Linked DNA regions of Rhodothermus marinus. Each later gene encodes a partner of the first gene's protein in a complex. Links are inferred from orthologs where the notes say so. Each region holds a gene or a part of one and is shown on either strand. Other genes may lie near its edges.

What was found. The genes of interacting proteins can lie anywhere in the genome.
Region 2: the proteins of prmC (region 1) and prfA are in contact, whole or in part, in a crystal structure (PDB 2B3T), measured with the Escherichia coli proteins. The link is inferred for Rhodothermus marinus from one-to-one orthologs.

The regions. Positions count from the first base shown.
Region 1 is NZ_AP019797.1:2,308,359-2,313,717, reverse strand. The notes cover bases 1,148-4,058. They hold prmC (peptide chain release factor N(5)-glutamine methyltransferase), read left to right. Parts: upstream 1,148-2,101; coding sequence 2,102-3,016; downstream 3,017-4,058. Other genes in these bases: GYH26_RS09930 (FtsK/SpoIIIE family DNA translocase), read right to left, coding at 3,502-4,058; GYH26_RS09935 (type I restriction enzyme HsdR N-terminal domain-containing protein), read left to right, coding at 3,021-3,488; GYH26_RS09945 (SDR family NAD(P)-dependent oxidoreductase), read right to left, coding at 1,272-2,063. Outside these bases: glgP (alpha-glucan family phosphorylase), read right to left, coding at 1-1,144; more of GYH26_RS09930, read right to left, coding at 4,059-5,359. UniProt on the Escherichia coli protein: Methylates the class 1 translation termination release factors RF1/PrfA and RF2/PrfB on the glutamine residue of the universally conserved GGQ motif, i.e. on 'Gln-235' in RF1 and on 'Gln-252' in RF2.
Region 2 is NZ_AP019797.1:704,894-710,039, forward strand. The notes cover bases 946-3,737. They hold prfA (peptide chain release factor 1), read left to right. Parts: upstream 946-1,696; coding sequence 1,697-2,779; downstream 2,780-3,737. Other genes in these bases: glmS (glutamine--fructose-6-phosphate transaminase (isomerizing)), read left to right, coding at 946-1,638; rpsF (30S ribosomal protein S6), read left to right, coding at 2,907-3,332; rpsR (30S ribosomal protein S18), read left to right, coding at 3,369-3,566; rplI (50S ribosomal protein L9), read left to right, coding at 3,611-3,737. Outside these bases: more of glmS, read left to right, coding at 1-945; more of rplI, read left to right, coding at 3,738-4,066; GYH26_RS03170 (protein-disulfide reductase DsbD family protein), read left to right, coding at 4,148-5,146. UniProt on the Escherichia coli protein: Peptide chain release factor 1 directs the termination of translation in response to the peptide chain termination codons UAG and UAA.

The DNA of each region.
Region 1 (5,359 bases):
GGCCGATCGGCACCTCGTTGACCGGGCGGTCCGGGTACAGGTGGTGCCACTGGCGGCGCGCCACCAGGCCGTTGATGGCCGAAACCCCGTTGGACTTGCGCGACATCTTGAGGCCCAGCACCGTCATGTTGAACGCCTCGGTGCTGTCGCTGGGATTGACGCGGCCGTAGGCCAGCAGGTCGGTTTCGGACAGTCCGAGCTGGTGCCGGAACGTCTCCATCTGCTCCAGCAACAGGCCCGGATCGAAGCGGTCGTGCCCGGCCATGACGGGCGTGTGCGTGGTGAAGACGCAGTGCTGACGCACCCAGGCCTCGGCCGCCTCGCGCTCTTCGCCGGCCGCCAGCCGCTCGCGCAGCAGCTCCAGCGTGACAAAGGAGCAGTGTCCTTCATTCATGTGATAGACGTCGAAGTCCTGCTCCAGGGCTCGCAGCAGGCGCACGCCACCGATGCCCAGGATGATTTCCTGCTGGAGGCGAATGCGGCGGTCGCCCTGGTAGAGTCGGCGTGTCAGGATGCGCAGCGGCTCGGGGTTGGCATCGAACGACGCATCGAGCAGGTACAGCGGCACGCGACCGACTTCCAGCTTCCAGGCTCGCAGGTAGAGCGGCTGACGGCCCAGATGTACGGTGATCACCAGCGGGTAGCCGTCCGGCCCGTGAACCAGCGACATGGGATGGTCGAGCGGGTCCATGGCCGGATAGTCGGCCAGCTGCCAGCCGCTGTGGTCGAAACGCTGACGGAAGTATCCTTCGCGCAGAAACAGCCCGACGGCCGTCATGGGAATGCCCAGGTCCGAGGCGGCCTTGATGTGGTCGCCGGCCAGCACGCCCAGTCCGCCCGCGTAGAAGGGCAGGCTTTCGTGCAGGCCGTACTCCATGCAGAAATAGACGGTACGCGGGGCGTCCTCAAGGCGTGATGGGCTGTTGAGATAGGCCTGAAAGGCCTCGTAGATGCGATCGACTTCTTTCTGAAAAGGCCGATCGTTCAGCATAGCCGGGTCGGCTGCGCGAAGCGCCGCCAGTGGATTGTGGTGCGAAACCCGAAAGGCTTCCGGGTTCAGCCGCTCGAAAAGCTGGAGCGCTTCGGGATTCCAGCTCCACCAGAGGTTAGCCGCCAGGGCTTCCAGTTTATCGCGGGTGGTCATAGGCTTTACGCGGGTTGGCTATGGTTTTTTTACGAACGAGGTTTAAAGATAAGCAGGTAAGCGTTTACATCAAGGCCTGCCGGATTCGATTGTCAAATCTTTCGGGTGGACGGTCGAAACCGCCGGCTCAGGTGTCATCGTGCGGGCCCAGCAGCTGACGGGTGACGGCCAGCCGCACCCGACGCGGGGTCAGCTGGCTGAGGCGGGCCACCACCGCATTGGAGGCCCCGCTGACGTGCACCACCTCGCCGCGAAGCAGGGCGCGCAGGCCGGCGATGGCGACCTTTTCGGCCGATTCCATGAAGCGGCGAACGCCTTCGACGGGCATGCCGGCCCGTTCCTGAAAGGCCGTGGCTGTCGGACCCGGGCACAGACAGGTCACCGTGATGCCCCGATCGGCGTACTCGGCATGCAGTGCCTCGGAAAAAGAAATCACGAAGCTTTTCGTGGCGGCATAGACGGCCATGTAGGGAATGCCCTGAAAACCGGCCGTCGAGGCCACGTTCAGAATGCCTGCGTCGCCGCGCTCCAGCATGTGCGGGATGCACAGGTGCGTGAGCGCCACCAGGTTCTCAATGTTGAGCCGGAGCATCTCCAGCGTGTCGGTCAGGCTGATCTGGTCGAAGCGGCCGTACTTGCCGAAGCCGGCGTTGTTGATGAGCACGTCCACCCGGTAGCCATCATCCGTAAGGCGCCGGAACAGCGCTTCGGCCGCCCCGGGTTGCGCAAGATCACAGGGGTAGGCCTGGGCCCAGACACCCTGACGCTCCAGCGCTTCGACCATCGCCTGCAGCTTGTCCTCAGAACGGGCTACCAGCAATAGTTTGACCGATGGATCGCGGAGCTGGTAAACCATCGCCTCACCGATGCCGCTCGAGGCACCGGTGATCAGAATCGTTTTGTTCTTGAACGTCTTCATGGCGTTCGGTCGGAAGCAAATCGTTCAACAGACCGTTCATGCTGGCGATCATGACCGGCAACGATCCCGTGGAAAACGGCACGATCACGCAGGGCGAGCTGCTGCAACAGGCCATCCAACGACTGGAGGCGGCCGGGGTGCCCGATGCCCGCCGGAATGCCGAATGGATGCTCTGTGAGGTGCTCGGGTGTTCACGGGCGCAGCTCTACGCCTATCCGGAGCGGCCCGTCGATGCCGCCCGCCGGGCGCGTTTTGCCGAGCTGCTGGCCCGACGGCTGCGACGCGAGCCGCTGCAGTACGTGCTGGGCTATGTGGAATTTCTGGGGCTCCGGCTGGAGGTCGGACCGGGCGTGTTGGTGCCGCGTCCGGAGACGGAGTGGCTGACCGAACGCGTCCTTCAGGAACTGCAAGCGACGCCAGGCCCGCGTGTGCTGGACGTGGGAACGGGCAGCGGCTGCATCGCGCTGGCCATCAAACACTACCGGTCGGATGCGAACGTATGGGCCTGCGACATCAGTCCGGAGGCGCTGGCCATCGCCCGGCGCAACGCCGAGCGCTTGGGCCTGCAGGTGCACTGGGTGGAAGCGGACGTGCTGGCCGATTCGTTTCCGGAAAACGTGCCCGGACCGTTTGACCTGATCGTCTCGAATCCGCCGTATTTAGCGTTGCATGAAGCCGACGAGCTGCCGCCCGAGGTGCGCGACTACGAGCCACCGGTGGCGCTGTATGCCGGCGAGGATCCGCTGCGCTTCTACCGGGCGCTGGCCCGCCACGGTCACGTGCTGCTGAAACCCGGTGGCCGCCTGGCCTGTGAGGTACATGCGCACTACGGCACCGACGTGGTTGCGCTGTTTGAAGCCTGTGGCTACGAAGCGGTGCGGCTCGAGTGCGATCTGGCCGGTAATCCTCGGTTGGTATGGGCCCGACGGCCCGCCCCTGTGTCATCCTCCTGAAGCCATGGAAGCGCTGAACTTCCCGGCCTATTCGTTCCGGTTGCAGCGTCGAGGCGGGCACGTGTACCTGCTCGATCCGCTGCGGCGGCGCTGGGTGCGCCTGACGCCCGAAGAGTGGGTGCGGCAACATCTGGCCCAGTATCTGGTGCAGGCGCTGAAGTGTCCGCCCTCGCTGGTGGCGCTGGAGGCGTCGTTCACGGATCAGGGTATGGGGCGACGGGCCGATCTGGTGGTGTATGATCGGGCGGGACGGCCATTGTTGCTGGCCGAATGCAAGGCGCCGACGGTGTCCATCACGCAGGACGTGATCGAGCAGGCCGGTCGCTACAACCGTGTGATCGGTGCGCCGTATCTGCTCGTCACGAACGGCCACATACACTACCTCTGGCACATCGATCTGACCCATCGTACCATGACGCCCCTTCCTCGATGGCTCACGTATGCCGAGATGCTTGAACGGCGACGGGGGTGAGGCCTCAGGACGGTCAGGAAGCAGCGCGTAGCGAGCGGAGCAGCTCTTCGAGTTCGGCTTCGCTCTGCACGAGCACGCGGCGGGCCTTGGAGCCCTCGAAGGAACCCACGATGCCGGCCTCTTCGAGCTGATCCACGATGCGGGCGGCGCGGGTGTAGCCGATCGACAGCTTGCGCTGCAGGAGCGACACCGAGCCCTGCTGACTGCGCACGATGATCCGGGCGGCTTCTTCGAAAAGCTCGTCGTAGCTGTCGCCGCTTCCGCCGCCGGTGGTTTCGCCGTTTCGTTCGTCTTCGATGCTCGGCAACCAGTAGGGACCGGGGCCCGGCTGCTCGGCAATGAACCGGGTGACGCGCTCTACCTCGTCGATCGACACGAACGGCCCCTGCAGGCGCACCAACTGGCTACCCATCATGAAGAGCAGGTCGCCGTTGCCCACCAGGCCCTCGGCGCCGTTCTGGTCGAGAATGGTCCGCGAGTCCACTTTGGTGGCCACCTGATAGGCGATGCGGGCCGGGAAGTTCGCCTTGATCAGGCCGGTGATCACGTCCACCGAGGGCCGCTGGGTTGCCAGCACCAGGTGAATGCCCACGGCCCGCGCCATCTGCGCCAGGCGGGCGATCGGTCCTTCGATGTCCTTACCGGCCGTCATCATCAGGTCGGCCAGCTCGTCGATGATCACCACGATGTAGGGCAGGTGGCGATGCCCTTCGTCCGGGGAAAGTGCGCCCTCTTTGAGGCGGCGGTTGTAGTCTTTGATGCTGCGCACGCCGGCCTTGGAAAGCAGGTCGTAGCGCAGCTCCATTTCTTTTTCGCAGCTTTTCAGGACGGATAGCGCCTGCGTGAAGTCGGTAATGATGGGCTCCTCGGCACCTTCCGGCATGGCCAGGAAATGATCGACCACGGCCGCATACTGCTGCAGTTCGATCTTTTTGGGGTCGATCATCACGAACTTGAGATTGGCCGGATGGCAGGCGTAAAGCAGGCCCGTAATGAGTGCATTGAGGCCCACCGACTTCCCGGAGCCGGTGGCACCGGCGATGAGCAGGTGCGGCAGGCGGGTCAGGTCCTGCAGATAAACCTCGCCTTCGATGGTCTTGCCCAGCGCAATGGGCAGCTCCATCTGCGCGTCGCGGAAGCGGGCCGTGCCGATCACGTCGCGGATGCGGACCAGCTCGCGATGGCGGTTGGGGATCTCCACGCCGATGGCCGACTTGCCGGGAATCGGGGCGATCATGCGGATGCCCGGCGCGGCCAGCGCCATGGCCAGGTCGTCTTCCAGCGAGGTGATCTTGCTGATCTTGACGCCGGGCGCCGGCGTCAGCTCGTAGAGCGTGACCGTGGGGCCGACGATCGCGTTGATCGAGGTGATCTCGATATTGTAGGTGGCCAGCTTGTCGAGCAGGATGCGCTTGTTGGCCTCCAGTTCTTCGTAGTCGATGCGGCGCTCGTGGGCCTCTGGCGCGTCGAGCAGGTCGATGGGTGGCGGATTGTAGGGGGGTAAGGAAGCCAGCGTGGGCAGTTCGGCCGGGCGATCGATGCGGTCGGCGCGTTCTTCCTCGATGCCCTGGCGGACGATCAGCTCGGGCTGGCGGGGCTCGGCGGGTTCCGGCTCGGGTGGAGCCGGCTTCGGTGGAGGGGTTTCACCTCGGACCAGCTCACGCAGCAGTTCGTGCCGTGGAATGGCGTCGCCTTCGGTGGCGCTGATTGCCGGCTCCGGTGCCGGACGCGGCTCGGGGGGCGGTGGAGGGGAGGCAGGCGATGCGGGCTCCGGACGCTCCTCGCGGCGGTGCCTGCGTGCTTCCCGGCGCTGGCGGCGGCGTTCGGCCCGATGCTGGCGCCAGGATTGCCAGCGGCGGCGGAGCCCCTCG
Region 2 (5,146 bases), 1.6 Mb from region 1 along the record:
CTGGGCATCGGCCACACCCGCTGGGCCACCCACGGCGAGCCCAACGACGTCAACGCGCATCCGCACGTCAGCAGCGACGGCGACTTTGCGCTGGTGCACAACGGCATTATCGAAAACTATGCGGCGCTGCGCAAACGTCTGCAGCAGAAGGGCTACGTGTTCCGGAGCGAGACCGACACGGAGGCGCTCGTGCACCTGATCGACGATGTGCGCCGCGCCACGGGCCTGCCGCTGCCGGAAGCCGTCCGCCAGGCGCTCACGCAGGTGGTAGGGACCTACGGACTGGCTATCGTATCGGCTTCCGATCCGGACCTGCTGATCGCCGCCCGGAAGGGGAGTCCGCTGATCCTGGGCATCGGTGAGGGCGAGTACTTCCTGGCCTCCGATGCCGCGCCCATCGTGGAGCACACGCGCCAGGTAGTCTACCTGAACGACGGCGAGGTGGTGATCGTGCGCCGCAGCGGCTACGAAGTGCGCACGATCGACAACGTGCTGCTCGAAAAGGAAGTCCACGAGCTGGAGTGGGACCTGGAGCAGATCGAAAAGGGCGGCTATCCCCACTTCATGCTCAAGGAGATCATGGAGCAGCCCGAGGCGCTGGAAAACTGTCTGCGCGGGCGGCTCGACCTGCAGCACAACACGGTGAAGCTGGGCGGACTCATCGATGTGATGGACCGCATCCGGGCGGCCGACCGCATCATCATCTGCGCCTGTGGCACTTCGTGGCATGCCGGACTGGTGGGCGAATATCTGATCGAAGAATTTGCCCGCATTCCCGTCGAGGTGGAGTATGCCAGCGAGTTTCGCTACCGCAATCCCGTGCTGCGGCCCAACGACGTGGTGATTGCCATCTCGCAGAGTGGCGAGACGGCCGACACGCTGGCCGCCGTGCGCGAGGCCAAACGACAGGGCGTGCTGACGCTGGGCATCTGCAACGTGGTCGGCTCAACGATCGCCCGCGAAACGGACGCCGGCGTCTACCTGCACGTCGGCCCTGAAATCGGCGTGGCCTCGACCAAAGCGTTCACGGCGCAGGTGGCCGTGCTGACCATGCTGGCGCTCAAGCTGGCCGAAGGGCGCACGCTCTCGGAAGCCGAAATGGCACAGGCGCTGCGGGCGCTGGCCGAGATTCCCGACAAGGTGCGTCAGGTGCTCACGCTCGACGAAGAGATCCGGCGCATCGCCCACGTCTACCGCTACGCGTCCAACTTCCTGTACCTCGGCCGCGGCTACAACTTCCCGGTGGCGCTCGAAGGCGCGCTGAAGCTCAAGGAGATCTCTTACATCCACGCCGAGGGCTATCCGGCCGCCGAGATGAAGCACGGGCCGATTGCGCTCATCGACCGCTTCATGCCCGTGGTCTTCATCGCCATGAAAGACCGCACCTACGATAAGGTGGTCTCCAACATCGAAGAGGTGGTGGCCCGCCAGGGATCGGTCATCGCCATCACCGACGAAGGCAACGGCGAGCTGGACAAGCTCTGCGAGTACGTCATCCGCATTCCACCGGCGCCGGACTTCCTGACGCCGCTCCTGACGGTGATTCCGCTGCAACTGCTGGCCTATCATATCGCCGTCATGCGGGGGTGCAACGTGGATCAGCCGCGCAACCTGGCCAAGAGCGTGACGGTGGAGTAGCCTACAGGCACCTACAGGCCGATCGCGGCGTTAGCAGCGGAAACGAAGCGCTGCGCTTATGATCCCGAAAGAGCCGCTGGAGGAAATCAAACGCCGTTACGAGGAAGTCACGCAGGCGCTGTCGGACCCGGAGGTGGCCGCCGATCCGAAGCGGCTGGCCGAGCTCGGACGCGAACATGCCAGCCTGCGCGCCGTCGTCGAGGCCATCGAAGCCTACGAGCGCCTGCTGGCCGAGCAGGAAAGCCTGCGCGAGCTGATCCGCACCGAGTCGGACCCGGAATTGATCCGCATGGCCCGGCATGAGCTGGAAGAACTGGAGGAGCGGTTACCGGCCGTCGAGGAAGACCTGCGGCTGCGCCTGATTCCGCAGGACGAAATGGACCGGCGCAACGCCATCGTGGAGATCCGGGCCGGCACGGGCGGCGACGAAGCGGCGCTGTTTGCCGGCGATCTGTTCCGCATGTACAGCCGCTTTGCCGAGCGAAAGGGCTGGAAGCTGGAAGTGCTCGACGCTTCGCCGGGCACGGTGGGCGGCTTCAAGGAGATCATCTTCAGCCTGAAGGGGCCGGACGTTTACGGCACCATGAAGTACGAAAGCGGGGTGCATCGCGTGCAGCGTGTGCCCGCCACGGAATCGCAGGGACGCATCCACACTTCGGCCGCCAGCGTGGTCGTGCTGCCCGAGGCCGAGGAAGTGGACGTGGAGATCCGGCCCGAAGACCTGCGCATCGACGTGTTCCGGGCCAGCGGTGCCGGTGGGCAGCACGTCAACCGCACCGAGTCGGCCGTCCGCATTACACATATCCCTACCGGCATTGTCGTCTCCTGTCAGGACGAAAAGAGTCAACATCAGAACAGAGAACGCGCCATGCGCATCCTGCGCGCGCGCCTGTATGAACTGGAGCAGGAGCGCCAGCGGGCCGAACGCGACGCGGTGCGACGGGCTTCCATCAAAACCGGTGACCGCTCGGCCAAAATCCGCACCTACAACTTCCCGCAGGACCGGGTGACCGACCACCGCCTCGAAGGTGAGCTGAAAAACTGGCCGCTGCACCGCATCATCGAAGGCGAGCTGGACGAACTGATCAACGCGCTGCGCACGGCCGAACACGCCGAGCGTCTGGCTCAGCTCAAGGCCTAATTTTCCGCAAAGAAGAACCACCCCTTTGCCTCCGGCGTTGAAGCGCCGTACCTTACGTACCTCCCTGCTCCCGTCCGTCGGCGGGGGCATGAACCGAAACCGGTAATCATTCCACAGGGAAGGGATCATGTCGGAAGTGAAGAACTTCTACGAGCTGACCTACATCATCAACGCGGCGCTCAGCGACGACCAGATCAAGGAAGTCATCCGCCGCGTCAACCAGTACATCGAAGAGCACGGCGGCGAGATCGTTGAAGTCGACGAGTGGGGCACGCGGCGCCTGGCCTATCCGATCCAGAAGCGGCGGAACGGCTACTACGTGAACATGTACTTCCGGGCGCCCGCCTCGTTGATCGCCGCCCTGGAGCGCTTCCTGGAGATCGACGAGCAGGTGCTGCGTTACCTGACGCTGCGCATGGACGCGAAGATGCTGCGTCACTACGAGCGGCGTAAGCAGCAGGCCGTCGAGGCGGCGCGGCCGCGTCCGAAAGACGTAGCGGTGGAAGAAGAGGAGGATGTCGAAGTGGAGGATGAGGAAGAAGAAGAGGAATAATCGTCGATCTTCACCAAAACGAAGCGAAATCGAGCCATGGCACGCAAGCGCGATCTGGAATACGTCGATTACAAGGACGTCGAGTTTCTGAAGCAGTTTATCAACGAGCAGGGTAAGATCCTGCCGCGTCGGATTACCGGCGTGTCGGCCAAGACGCAGCGGCAGATCGCCCGGGCCATCAAGCGGGCGCGCCACCTGGCGTTGCTGCCGTTTGTGGCCGAAGCGGTCAAGTAAGCCGCTGCCGATCTGGACGCATGACCCATAACCGCGATTTTGCCATGAAAGTACTCTTGTTGCAGGACGTAGAGAAGCTGGGTCTGGAGGGGGAGGTGGTTACCGTCAAAGACGGTTACGGACGGAACTACCTGATTCCGAAGGGCCTGGCCATCGAGGCGACGCCGAGCGTGCTCAAGGACCTGGAAGAGCGGCGCCGCCAGCAGGCGCGTAAGCTGGCCCGCCAGCGGGAAGAAGCCCAGCGCATGGCCGAGGAGCTGGCGAAGACCGAAGTGGTCATTCGCGCCAAGGTCGGCGAGGAGAACCGCATCTTCGGGACGGTTACCTCGACGCAGGTGGCCGACTATCTGGCGCAGAAAGGCTTCAGGATCGACCGGCGTCGCATCGAGATGCCCGAAGATATCCGTATGCTGGGCGTCTACACGGCCCGCGTCAAGCTCCATCCCGAAGTGGTGGCGCAGATCAAGATCCGCGTCGAGCCGGAGACGGCCGAAGGCTGACGCCCCGCAACCAGCGGCAACAATTGTTCGAGGCGTTCGTTTTCCCGACGAACGCCTTTTTTGTTGGCTTTCGGTCGAGCCATGAAGATCTGCAGGCGGTCGCGATACACAGGGCTTCTGATCTTACTCGCGCTGCTGGCGTCGCCGGCCCGGGCGCAGCGGGCGACCGAGATCGTGCAGTGGCGCGCCCGTACGCAGCCCGAGCGTGTGGCGCCGGGCGACTCGCTCTGGCTCCGCCTGGAGGCGACGATCGCCGAGGGGTGGAAGGTCTATGCGCTCGACTCGCCGCCGCCCACGCGGGGCGTCCGGGTGCGTCTCGACACGCTCCCCGACCTCCGACAGGCCGGATCGCCACGCCAGCAGACGCCGCTGGAAAGCTACGATCCTTTCTTTGAGAAAGTCGTCCGCTATTTCCTGAACCGGGCCGCGCTGGCGGTGCCGCTGGTGGTGACGGCGGACGCCACGCCCGGCACGCGCACGCTGCGTGCCCGGGTGGCGTTTATGACCTGCAACGATCGGGTCTGCCTGCCGCCCACCGAAGTGCCGGTCGAAGCGACCGTACAGATCGACCCGCAGGCCACCTCCAAGACTGCGCCGCCACGTTTCGAGCCGGCCGTGCCGCCCATCGAGCCGGAGGCTGCACCGCCGACGTCCGACGAGACCCCGGCTTTGACCGACGCCGCCGCGCAGGACCTGGTGCGGGCCCGTTCGGGCGGCCTCTGGGGCTTTTTGCTGCTGGCCGTAGGCGCCGGACTGGCCGCGCTGCTCACGCCCTGCGTCTTTCCCATGATTCCGCTGACCGTCTCGTTCTTCACGCGGCAGAGCGGCAGCCGCGCACAGGCCGTCCGCATGGCGCTCGTCTACGGTCTGGCCATCGTCGTGACCTTCACGGGACTGGGCGTGCTGACGGCCCTGCTCGTGGGCGCTTCCGGTGCACAGACCATCGCGGCCAATCCCTGGGTCAACCTGTTCATCGGGCTGGTTTTCATCCTGTTTGCGCTGTCGTTGCTCGGACTCTACGAGCTGCGCCTGCCCTCCGGGCTCGTCAACTACTTCAACCGCCAGAGCCAGACGCACGGC